DNA from 3 places in the Hyphomicrobium sp. MC8b genome. Region 3 is predicted to be linked to each of the others. Evidence: predicted binding sites of a transcription regulator. Region 3 holds the regulator's gene; each other region holds the start of a gene.
What was found. Region 3 encodes LexA, which represses DNA repair genes until DNA is damaged. Its sites were predicted from a motif close to TGTTCNNNNTGTGTTCNG; they were not measured.

Region 1 (4,185 bases), 1.4 Mb from region 3:
CGCCGAAGCCGACGCACGGGGTGGGCTTAAACCAGAGTGGCCAGAGACGCGCCATAAGTTCTGGTTATGGCGCGTCTCACGGTCGCGATGCGATGGGGGGCAATCGCACGCGCTAGTCGCAGGGAATTTCAATGACGCTGTCGGTGGCGGCGGAATAGCGGCGGCAGACTTGCGGTGCGGCTGCTGCTGTTTTCGTTGCGGTCGCGGTTGCGTTTGAGGCCGTCGAGACAGGCAGCAGATCGCTTTTCTTGGCGATGTTTGTGGTGCCCGTCGATGCCGTTTGCTGCGCGATCGTTTTCGTTCGTGTGGCTGCAAGCGTCTGAGCCTGCTTTGCGGCTGCAGCTTTCTTTTTGGCGAGCGCTGCGAGACGGGCGCGTTTTGAGGCAAGGGCCGCAGCCTGTGCGCGTTCGGCGCGTAATTCGGCGAGCCGCTTTTCACGCGCTCTCGCAAAGGCTTCTTCGAGATTGCGGCGCTTGTCCTTCTCGCAGGGCTGGGCCGGCTGGCGGCCCTGGTTGCGGAAGAACGGGCTGGCGTAGAACGAGCCCATGCCGTGTGCTTCCGCGTTCGATGCGACGGTGCTGGCGACGACCAGAACGGCGATGAGGGTCGAGATCTTGAGCATGGGTGCCTCCCACGAATTTGCGATGGAGGCATCTTGGAGTAGCGCGATTTTTCCCGCTGTTTCGGACGGAACACGTCTGCAAATCGTGCTGGGGTGTTGAACATAAAAACGCGGCCCGGCCGAAGGACGGCGAGCCGCGTTTTTTGAGTGAAGGGCGAATGAGAATTACTGGCAGGGCGCCTCGATCACACTATCGGCAGCTGCCGAATATTTGCGGCAGGTGACGGTCGTGGCGGCCGGAGCGCTCGGTGTCGTCGATGACGTTTCGATAGCGTTCGACGGTGTCTTTTCAACCGTCGTCGTCTGCGCTGAGCTGTCGGCCGTTGTGGATGCAGGCGTACTGTCGCCCGAGGTCAGCCGGTCGCCCTTTTTGAGCGCGGGCTTGTCGTCGCTCGTCGTGGATTGGGATGCAGTCTCGGCAGCGGCGATCTGGGCCGCTTTCTGCTTCTGCAGCGCGATCTGGCGGGCGCGTTCGCGTTTGGCGGCCGCGGCGGCGATGGCGCGCTGGCGGGCTCGTTCGCGGGCGGCGATTTCCCGGCGGGCGCGCATTCTCTCGTAGGCTTCCTCACGACGGCGCTCTTCGGCGGCGTGCGCGAGCATGCTGGCGGCCGCCATGCCGCCAAGAAAGAATCCGAGGCGGCGGCCGGGGCCGGCTTCGGCGGCTGATGTGAACGACGCGGCGACGACGGCGATGGAAATCAGAACTGCGAGCAACTTGGACACGGGCTGTCTCCTTCGGCTTGGGTTGCCAGGAGAGTGCCGCGAGAGGCCGCGACGCGCTGTCCCTAAGGAAACATGTGCGCAAGAGTGAGAAAATTCGGCGCGGGGACTCCACAACGAGAACAAAACGTGATTGACAGAAGCGGAACAAAAAGTGTACGTTTATCCTTAATTGATGGCGCGCGGCGCTTGCCATAAGGGATTGAGGGTGACGACATGGAACGGCCGGACTTGACTGTGCTCGAAGGGGGCAAGATGGACAAGAAGCAGGCGCTGGAGCAGGCACTCGCGCAGATCGACAAGACCTTTGGCAAGGGGTCGATCATGCGGCTCGGCGCCAACGAAAAGCTGGATATCGAAGCGATCTCCACGGGATCGCTCGGACTCGATATTGCGCTCGGCATCGGGGGATTGCCGAAGGGACGCATCATCGAAGTCTATGGACCTGAATCCTCGGGCAAGACGACGTTGGCGCTACAAGTTGTGGCGGAAGCGCAGAAGAAGGGCGGCACGTGTGCGTTCGTCGATGCCGAGCATGCGATTGATCCGGGCTACGCCAAGAAGCTTGGCGTCAAGGTCGAGGATCTCCTGATTTCGCAGCCGGATACCGGCGAACAGGCACTGGAAATCGCTGACACGCTGGTGCGTTCGGGCGCCGTCGATGTGCTCGTGGTTGACTCGGTCGCCGCACTGACGCCGAAGGCCGAACTCGAAGGCGAGATGGGCGACAGTCTGCCGGGCCTGCAGGCCCGCTTGATGAGCCAGGCACTCCGGAAGCTCACGGGCTCGATCTCGAAGTCCAATACGATGGTGATCTTCATCAACCAGATCCGCATGAAGATCGGCATCATGTTCGGCAACCCTGAGACGACGACGGGCGGCAACGCGCTGAAGTTCTATGCCTCCGTTCGCCTCGATATTCGCCGCATCGGCCAGATCAAGGAGCGCGAAGAGACGGTCGGCAACCAGACCCGCGTCAAGGTCGTCAAGAACAAGGTGGCGCCGCCCTTCAAGCAGGTCGAATTCGATATTATGTACGGCGAAGGCATCTCGAAGGTCGGTGAGCTGATCGATCTCGGCGTCAAGGCAGGGCTGGTCGAGAAGTCGGGTGCGTGGCTGTCCTATAATGGCGACCGCATCGGCCAGGGCCGGGAAAACGCTAAGACGTACCTGAAGGAAAATCCCCGCGTCGCGGCGGAGATCGAGCGGGCGATCCGGGCCAATGCCGGCCTCATCGTCGAGAAGATGCTGGCCAATCCGGAAGCCGGCGAGGATGATGGCGAAGAACCCGACGAGGACGGGGTTCTCCCCGACGAATCGGGGAAGAAAGTCGCCAAGGCGAAGCGGTAGGGCTTTGAGTGGCGCCATCCGACTTCCCTTCGGGAAGCCGGCCGGATGGTGCAGATGGAGGCCGCCAGCGCCTGTCGTTCCGCCGCAGGCGGACGGCCTGCCGCAAGGACCGCCCCTTCCTAGACATGCCTCAGGGCCGCCGCTACAACGGCGGCCTTAACCCGTTTCGGGGCTGTGTCCCGGAACATGTTTTTTATCCAGATCAGGCCGAAAGCACCACATGGCTGGCGTCAGCGAAATCCGCGCTTCGTTTCTCGATTTCTTTGGCAAGAACGGACACGAGATCGTGCCGTCGTCGTCGCTCGTTCCGCGCAACGACCCGACGCTGATGTTCACGAACGCGGGAATGGTGCAGTTCAAGAACGTTTTCACGGGGCAGGAGACGCGGGCTATTCCGCGGGCGACGACGTCGCAGAAGTGCGTCCGCGCGGGCGGTAAGCACAACGACCTCGATAACGTCGGCTATACGGCGCGCCACCATACGTTCTTTGAGATGCTCGGCAACTTCTCGTTCGGCGACTACTTCAAAGAGCGCGCGATTGAGCTGGCCTGGAACCTGCTGACGAAGGACTTCGGGCTCAGACAAGACAAGCTGCTCGTCACGATCTATCACACCGACGACGAAGCCTATCGCATCTGGAAGAAGATCTCCGGCTTCTCCGACGACAAGATCATTCGCATCGCGACGTCGGATAACTTCTGGCAGATGGGCGACACGGGGCCGTGCGGTCCATGCTCGGAGATTTTCTACGATCATGGCGACAAGATTCCGGGCGGCCCTCCGGGCTCGGCGGATGCGGACGGCGACCGCTTCATCGAAATCTGGAACCTCGTGTTCATGCAGTTCGAGCAACGCGCTCCGGGGGATCGCGTTGACCTGCCGCGGCCGTCGATCGACACCGGCATGGGGCTTGAGCGCATCGCGGCGGTGCTGCAGGGCAAGCACGACAACTACGACATCGATCTGTTTCAGCATCTCATCCAGGCGATCCGCCAGGAGGCGGGGAAAGTCGGCGCGAAGGAAAGCGCGGCGACGAAGGATTTCGATCACGTCGCGCGGCGCGTCATCGCTGATCATTTGCGCTCGACGAGCTTCCTGATCGCCGACGGCGTGCTGCCGTCGAACGAAGGCCGCGGCTACGTGCTTCGCCGCATCATGCGCCGCGCCATGCGCTATGCGCACCAGATGGGCTGCACCGATCCGCTGATGTATCTGCTCGTCCCGTCGCTCGTGCGCGAGATGGGTGACGCCTATCCGGAACTCGTGCGCGCGCAGCCGCTCATCACCGAGACGCTGAAGCTCGAAGAGACGAAGTTCAAGCGCACGCTCGACAACGGCCTAAAGCTGTTGGGCGAAAGCTCGGCTGGTCTCACGAATGGCGCGGTATTCCCCGGCGACGTCGCGTTCAAGCTCTACGACACGTACGGCTTCCCGCTCGATCTCACGGAAGACGCGCTGAAGCCGCGCGGCATTGCCGTCGATACCGGTGCGT
Region 2 (4,185 bases), 750 kb from region 3:
AGGTCGGCGCGGGTTTCGCATCGTTTACCCCTTCCGCTTTGGACAGCACCGCGCCCGTGACTGCATTCGGCCGATAGGTCGTGCAACCCTTGAGGCCAAGCGCAAACGCTTCCGCATAGATATCCCGGAAGTCTTCGAAGGATATGGCTCCAGGCGTGTTGATCGTCTTCGAGATGGCGCTGTCGACGTAGGGCTGCATCTCTGCCTGCATCGCCACGTGTTCGGCGGGCGACAATGTTTCAGTCGTCACGAACGCATGCGTCAGTGGCGCATTCTCGCCGAACTGGGCGCGGAACTCGTGGTAAGCGTAATCCTCGACGGTTTCTTCGCTCGCCGTCGCACCATCGCCGAGGATGCGCCGCCGGTAGACGAAATCGAACACAGGTTCGATGCCGCTAGAAACATTGCCCGCGAGCAGCGAGATCGTGCCGGTTGGCGCGATCGAGGTCAGGCAGCCGTTGCGGATGCCGTTGGCCGCAATCGCCGCACGCACGTCGCCGTCGAGACGCTCGACATTGGGCCGGGCGAGAAAAGCGCTGGCGTCGTACAGCGGAAAGACGCCTTTCTCAGCGGCCAGAGCTGCACTGGCGCGATAGGCGGCATTCTGGATAATCGCCATCCATTCGGCCGCCTTCTCGCGAGCAGCCAAGCTTCCATACGAAAGGCCGAGGAAGATCAGCGCATCTGCAAGCCCCGTGATGCCGAGGCCGATGCGCCGTTTCGCGCGCGCCTCTTGAGCCTGGGCTTCGAGCGGATAGCGCGAGATGTCGATAACGTTGTCGAGAAAGCGAACGGCGGTGGCAACGCGGGCTTCGAGCTTTTGGTGATTGACGTGCGCGTCCGGCGAGAATGGTTTCTCCACGAAACGGGCAAGATTGATCGAACCGAGAAGGCACGCCCCATAAGGCGGCAGCGGCTGCTCACCGCACGGGTTCGTCGCCGAGATCGTCTCGCAATAAGCAAGATTGTTGGCCGCGTTTATCCGGTCGATGAAAATGACGCCGGGCTCTGCGTAATCGTACGTCGCCCGCATGATCTTGTCCCAGAGGCCCTTGGCGTCGATCGTCTTGTAGACCTTGCCTTCGAAAACGAGTTCCCAAGGCGAGCCGCGTTTCACGGCCTCCATGAAGGCATCGGTCACGAGAACCGAAAGATTGAAATTCCTGAGCCGCAGCGGATCGGATTTCGCTGCGACGAAAGCTTCGATGTCGGGATGATCGCAGCGTAGTGTCGCCATCATCGCGCCGCGGCGCTGGCCCGCCGACATGATCGTGCGGCACATGGCGTCCCAGACGTCCATAAAGCTGACCGGTCCCGACGCGTCTGCGCCGATGCTTTTGACGGTTGCGCCGCGGGGACGAAGCGTCGAGAAATCATGCCCGATGCCGCCACCGGCCTGCATCGTCAGCGCGGCTTCTTTAACGCTTTCGAAAATGCCGGAAAGATCATCAGGGATTGCGCCGAGAACGAAGCAATTGAAGAGCGTAACGTTGCGGTCCGTACCGGCCCCGGCCAGGATGCGACCGGCCGGCTGAAAGCCGAAATCGGCCATCGCATCGTAAAAGGCAGCGCCCCACTTCGCTTGCGTGGCTTCGTCGGTTTCCGCCGATGCTGCAGCCTTGGCCACGCGCCGGAAGGTGTCTTCGATCGTCTCATCGCCACCCGCTGTCGGCGACCCGGCAAAGCGGTACTTGCGCCGCCAAATGGCGTCGGAAATCGCGGGCAGAGCTGATAAAACCGCAGACATCGGGGACACCGGGATATAGGCGTTGCCAACCAATCTTCAATGCATGTTCACTATATGTTCCAGAGCTTGGCAAGTCAATCGCTCAAATAAAATAACCGCGGCCGAAGACAGCCGCGGTCCCATCTTTGGAATCGTTGCGCGCCCAAAGAGGCGAGCCGACCTTAGTCTTTCATTTTGCGGTAGACGATGGCGCCGACGCTGATGAGCAAGGCGACAGCCGTGAGGCTAGCCGGCCCATCGATCTCGGGCGCAGGAGCCGGACCACCGCCGCCTCCGCCATCGCCGCCAAAGCACCACGGACCAATGCAGAAGGCGAACGCGCTGTTAGCCCAGAGCATCGCGACAGCAAACGTCGCGAGAGCCGCTTTGATTTTCAACATACGCACTCCTCAAAAATAAAACTCCCCGCCAGACCATTAGAAAGCATTTGCTTCCAATTGTAATGGTTAGCGGAAGAACAATTGGTCGTATGGTAACCACCGCTTTCGAGGGGCTTGGAATTTGCGATCAACGGCAATTGAAAAAGCCCGCCGGTCTGGCGGGCTTTGCTATGCGAGAGTTTATCTCAGGAAGGCTGATCGCCTCAAAGTTTGCAGAGCGTCGCTTCGCCGTAGCACGAATAGCCGATCGCCTCCGAGTTGCACTTATAGTGGCGGGGACCGAACGAATATCCCGGCGTGCCGTTGCCCGAAACCCAGGTGAAGTAAATGTTCCAGTCGGTCGCTTGCAGAAGCGCGGCATCGACCTGGAAATGTGCAAGCCCTTCCGTGAGCGCAACGCCCTGGGCGGCTTTCTTGAAACATTGCTTGGCTTCGGCCGGAGCGGCGGCCATAGCGACGCCTCCGACGGCAAGAATGGCCCACATCAACCGGGCGGAAGTACGCATTGGATGGCTCCATGATTGCTGAAACGATCAGACGTAAAATCTGCCACAGCGATGCGAACACCGTGCATAACAAAGCGCAACCACACCGACGATTTTCACCGCGTTGCGGCATCAGCACATCAGGCGGTTGGATAAAATGTGGAAAACCTATGCGGCTTGAGCCGAATTCTGCGTCTTCGCCAGGGGCGGCGGCGAGGGACCACGTGCCGCTTCCTCAATAAGTCGCATGCTCGCGGTTTCGATGGCCGTCTCGACTTTTTTGCGAAACTCCGCGCGTGGTAATCCCGGTGGCAGCGGCGGCAGGAATTCCACGATGATGGTGCCCGGATAGCGCCAAAGACTGCGGCGCGGCCAGAACAGCCCGGAATTGAGCGCCAGCGGCACGGTGACGACGCCGAGTGCTTCATAAAGAGCTACGTAGCCGGGCTTATAGTCGGGCGGTGCACCCGGAATGGTCCGTGTCCCCTCCGGGAAAATCACGACCTCGCGGCCGATGCTGATCCGCTGCCGGGCGTCCCGGATTAGGGCTTTGAGCGCCGCCGAGGCTTTCTCGCGCTTAACCAGGATGTGCTCGAACTTGATGCAAAACCAGCCGTAGAATGGAATCCACTTCAACTCGTCTTTCAACACGATCGCCGGATCGCGAAAGAGCGAGATGAGCCCGAACGTGTCCCATGCCGATTGATGCTTTGAAATGACGAGGCAGCCTGTCTTCGGCAGATTTTCATGTCCACGAACTTCGAGTTTCGTGCCGCAGATGAGGCGCAAGAGCCAGACGCAGGTACGGCCGTGGACTTCGAGGCCTTTCATCGCCCATGGCCGTGGCCCGACGAGCAGCCACGAGCCGAGCACGAGATAGAGCGCCGTCACGATGTAGAACACGACGAAATAGATCAGCGATCTGACGATAACCAAAGCGCCCGGCCCGGCTGCTACTGAATTAGCCATCGGCGCGCTTATCCGGCATGATCGCAACAGACCGCCCGTCGCTCCAGTTCATGATCCTCTGCGCCGTAAGGCGGGCGACGGCGGGAAGAAATTTTAAATATTCCGAAATGAGCACGCGCGTCGTGGTCGGATGCAGCCACCAGGCCGTTTCCGGAAACCGCCGCGGCGTTACTGCATAGGGAAGCAGCGTCACGCCCGGCATGGCGAGCGCCAGCTCGGCGAGACTACGGGGCATGTGGTAGCGTGACGTCACGATGATCAATCTCGTATAGCCGTTCGAGTTGGCCCAGGTTCGGGTTTCGTCGGCGTTGCCGACCGTGTCGAGCGCTTCATAGCCGAGATCGACGCAACAATTGAAGATCTGCTTATCGATGCCGAGCAGCCGCTGCATCTCTTCGCGGCTGACCTTGCGGTTGACGCCGGAAATCAGCATCCGCTTGGCGCGGCCCTCGCTCATGAGCTTGGCGCCGGCCTCGATGCGATTGTCGCCGCCCGTCAGCACCACGATGCCGTCGGCCTTGTCCCAGCCCGTTGCGTCGTCACGCGTTACGGAAACCGCAAACAGCACGAACCCGAACACGAGCGCAGCCGTGCCGAGCGCCAG
Region 3 (4,185 bases):
TGTCGTTTGCCGCCGTAACCGCGCTGATCGCCTCGCACGAATTTCTGAGCAGCCTGTTCAATCGCGAGCACAAGCCGCATCCCGTCATGCGCGTGGTCGTGTTCTTCGGCGAGATCATCGCCTCGACGTTGATCGCAAGCGTCGCGGTCGCGCCGTTCGCGGCCTATAATTTTCACCAGAGTCAGCAATATGCCGTGCTCGCGAACATGATCGCCATTCCGATCTGCAACCTGATCGTCATGCCGGCGGCGCTCGTCGCGATGGTGCTGATGCCGTTCGGCCTCGAATGGCTCGGCCTGAAGCTGATGGGCTGGGGCATCGAAGGCATGACGTGGTGTGCGAACGAAGTCGGCGCGTTGCCGGGCGCTGTCGGACATATTCCAGCGATCCCTGAACTGGCTTTCGTGCTGATGCTCACGGGCGGCATCTGGTTTTTGCTTTGGCAGACGCAGATCAGGCTTCTCGGCGTTGCACTTGTCGGCGCCGGTTTGCTTGTTGCGCCTTGGATGCCGCGCCCTGATGTTCTGGTCGGACAGAAAGGTTTGCTTGTCGCCGTGCGCGATGACTCGGGCAAGCTCGACGCCATGCCGGGCAAGGGCACGAAATACGACCTCGACCGCTGGCTCGAATACGACGGCGATTCCCGAACGGCGCGCGATGCCAAGACCGGCGAAGGCTTTACTTGCGACGCTGTCGGCTGCATCGCGCATGTCAAAGGCGCGACCGTCGCGGTCGCGCGCCATCCCGCTGCCGTGACCGACGATTGCCTCAACGCCGACGTGCTTGTGCTCGATACGCCCAAGCCCGGCAATTGCGCCGTGCCGCGAACGGTCGTCGACGTTTTCGATCGCTGGCGCAATGGTGCTTACGCCCTTTACGTCGACCGCAGCAACGACAGTCCGGAACCCAAAATCCGTCTCGAAACGGTCGCGGCCCATCGCGGCGAACGACCTTGGAGCGAGACGCCGGAGCGAAAGCAGGTAGTGCTGCCGAAACCGCGTATTCTGCAGGCCCCGCCCCCGGCGGGCGCCCCGGCTGCCGAACCTGCCCGGACGGCCGAAGCAGAACCCGAAACACGCACATCAGCCGACGTCGATCCGGGAGAGGGGGCGGAGATCGAAACGGAAGATCTCACGGAGCCGGACGCCGAAAGCGGTCGTTAGCCATCGACGCTGCGCCGCGTCGCTCTAGCTCCGTCGACGCATGGCGGCGAACCGCCCCTCAATACCGCCGCATCAAGCCGACGAGGCGCCCCTGAATGTCGATCTGATCCGGTCCGAAAATCCGCGTCTTGAATTCGGGATTAGCGGCTTCGAGCGCAATCGTCGAGCCCTTCTTGCGCAGCCGTTTCAGCGTCGCTTCCTCGCCCTCGACCAGCGCCACGATAATATCGCCGTTCTCCGCCGTATTGCACCGCCGGATGATGACGGTATCGCCGTCATGGATGCCCACCTCGATCATCGAATCGCCTTTGACCTCCAGCGCAAAGTGCTCGCCGTTGGTCAGGATGTCGGGTGGCACCGCAATGTCGTGCGTGTGGTTCTGAATGGCGCTGATCGGCGTACCGGCAGCGATGCGGCCCATGACCGGGATCGACACCGTCCGCGCGTCGATGACGTGCGACGGGGGCGGCGTGGCCACATTCGTCTTCGGCGGACCGGAGCCTTCGATCACGCTTGGCTGGAAGCCCCGCTGCGGTGCTGCGGCCGTGCTGGCACCCTGTGCCGCGGACGGCAAGCCAACCTGGTTGTCCGGCAGCTTGATGACTTCGATGGCCCGCGCCCGGTGCGGCAAGCGGCGGATGAACCCGCGCTCCACCAGCGCGGTGATCAACCGGTGAATGCCGGACTTCGACCTGAGATCCAGCGCGTCCTTCATCTCGTCGAAAGAGGGCGGCACGCCGCGCTCCTGCATGCGCGCATGGATGAAGAGAAGGAGGTCTTTCTGCTTTTCGGTGAGCATCTGGGTTCGTCTCAAGCCTTTCCTGGCTGGCAAGCGCGGCGGGCTGAGACGCTGACCACCGAATGCCGCCCGCTCATTCTCGGTACAAATCGTGTATGTACCCTACACGTTCTCGTCTCGTTCCGCAACCCATGCAAGGCGGGAGGGTCGTGTCTCAGTTTGAATTTTTAGCGCCTGTTGCGCGTTTGCTTGCCCCATTCAGGGTGGCGCTCACCATCTGGGCCAATTTCCGAGGCGCAGTGACTGCAAACCAAAACTGTTACTAGGCCAGGAACCCGTAAGTCCGGCTGGAGAAAAGATTTTATGCCTTCTTGGTAGCAGGATGCACAAAGGCGATGACCGGGCTCGCCGTTGCGCATTTCTTCCCTCAGGACATAGGCCAAAACCTCATTGTGCCCGAACCTCTCCAGCTGATAGCGTGATGTCACGCAAGGCGGGAATAGAAACGAGCTTTCGGGACTGAAGCCTGACGATCTTATCTGCACGTAAGACGCACAATTTGCAGATTACAGTTATAATCACCTCGGCTATGCGCGGACAGAATCACGCGGCCATGCGACACCCAAAGCATAAGCGGCTTGATAGAATAGCATCACCCCGAAAACGACAATTCCCACACGCCGGACCATAGGATCGGCCAAATTCGTATCCAGCGTCCCACTTAAAACAGACAACAAAATCCAAGGAGCCACTCCGACTACCAACATCGTTAGTAGGCAAAAAAACAGAACTCCGAACAAACGGAGATAGGGAGACATCCCCAGCTTGTGGAAAGCGAAATTCCACCATTTTGCCCAAAGAGGGGCCATTGCCGTCCCGAACAAGCTAACGACTATAAGCCAACTGCTGTCCATGCATCCTCCTACATTAGCGGCAATCCCGCTTCTTATAGGGTCGTCCGTCTTCCGGGCTTAGGCGCCGCTTCGCCCGTCAGTCCAATAATCTCTTCCATCGTCCACAGATGATCTGTGAATCCCGTGGGCGTGGCGGCCGGCTCGCTGGAGGCGAGTCGGATGCGCCAGCAAAAAACGACGGAAAGACGTCGCATGTCTGTTTATCGACCCGGGCGTTTCATACTTTTGACGTCGGGGTGGAGCATCGTGCGAACCATGCGAGGTTTGTTTTCTCAAATCGTCATCGGCATCATCGTCACCGTGATCGGTACGCTGGTGACGGACGCCATCACCGGCGGCAACATGAGCCGTCATTTCGTTCCAGGCGTGCACGGCTCCTGGCGCGGACATTGACGCACAATTTGCGACGCCCCTCGCATAGCGCCAACTCGCGGAACGCTGTCACTAGCGCCACTAATTTCAAAGAACGAAGCAACAGGCATGTGCCGGCGGCCGGCTCCCCGCAGGGGAGTCGCCGGCACCATCAATAAAGCACGAAGCGGACGGGTTCCGCGGCTGGGTCGTGGCATTTGAAGTCTCGGAACCGATCCGCTCCGTGACAGCCTGAGAACAGGGTCGCGAGCACGGTCACTTAATGAAGCGGGATGCTCCGCACACGGGTTTCTCACCCCGTGCGGACCGGCCGTTCGCCTTGTCCGGAAGCGTGCGTGATGCCCCGGGTCAGGCTGCCCCGTCCGAGCCCGACGCAACGCCTCGCGCGCGAGCCCTTCACCGGACGGGCGAGGGAAGTATGCGGGCGGTTCGGAAGGCGGGGATAAGTTTTTTATGGGAGGCGCAGCGCCCCGCACGAGCTGACTGACCCACGCCCGAAGCTGACCCGATACCCGCCTTTCGATGGCTGGGAACATAACGGGAGCATTTTTAGGCGACAGGTTGCGGTGGGGCAGGGTCCGCCTTACATTTTTTGAATGAAGCCGAAGTAATCGGTTTATGGAACTCGCCATAGCGGCATTCCGAGCGCGTTTAATCAACAGCCAGCCAAGGAAAAAAGCCATGAACTATTATTCGGATTCTGGTCGCTTCTATTCTCCACGGCCCAATCGGACCGGGGCGATTTACGATGCGCTTGCCGTATCAGTCTTCATGTTTCTGCTGGTCTTCGGGATCGTCTCGACCTACGGCCTCGGCTAGCGCGCCGCGTGTAACCTCTTCCTTGAGGCTTAGACGGCGGAGCCCTCGGCGTTCAGCGGGACAACACCAGATGGGTTGCCAAACCCGTCGGGACCACCTCCGTTACGCGATACCCAAGGCTTGGCAGGTCGATGCCTGCAAACAGGTTTTCACCGCGGCCCAGGACGATGGGCGACTG

Region 1: the regulator LexA is predicted to act here: its motif matches at 1,486-1,503, upstream of recA (recombinase RecA).
Region 2: the regulator LexA is predicted to act here: its motif matches at 1,792-1,809, upstream of ACLB1Z_RS18490 (adenosylcobalamin-dependent ribonucleoside-diphosphate reductase).

What each region holds. Positions count from the first base shown of each region.
Region 1 is NZ_LR898465.1:1,694,787-1,698,971, forward strand. It holds gene ACLB1Z_RS08250 (hypothetical protein) at 113-622, opposite strand; gene ACLB1Z_RS08255 (hypothetical protein) at 788-1,345, opposite strand; gene recA (recombinase RecA) at 1,559-2,692, shown strand; gene alaS (alanine--tRNA ligase) at 2,913-4,185, shown strand, end outside.
Region 2 is NZ_LR898465.1:3,851,619-3,855,803, reverse strand. It holds gene ACLB1Z_RS18490 (adenosylcobalamin-dependent ribonucleoside-diphosphate reductase) at 1-1,747, opposite strand, end outside; gene ACLB1Z_RS18485 (hypothetical protein) at 1,909-2,127, opposite strand; gene ACLB1Z_RS18480 (hypothetical protein) at 2,331-2,633, opposite strand; gene ACLB1Z_RS18475 (lysophospholipid acyltransferase family protein) at 2,781-3,581, opposite strand; gene ACLB1Z_RS18470 (YdcF family protein) at 3,574-4,185, opposite strand, start outside.
Region 3 is NZ_LR898465.1:3,098,142-3,102,326, reverse strand. It holds gene ACLB1Z_RS15065 (ComEC/Rec2 family competence protein) at 1-1,163, shown strand, start outside; gene lexA (transcriptional repressor LexA) at 1,222-1,962, opposite strand; gene ACLB1Z_RS15055 (hypothetical protein) at 3,072-3,209, shown strand; gene ACLB1Z_RS15050 (hypothetical protein) at 3,870-4,007, shown strand; gene ACLB1Z_RS15045 (dihydrofolate reductase family protein) at 4,060-4,185, opposite strand, start outside.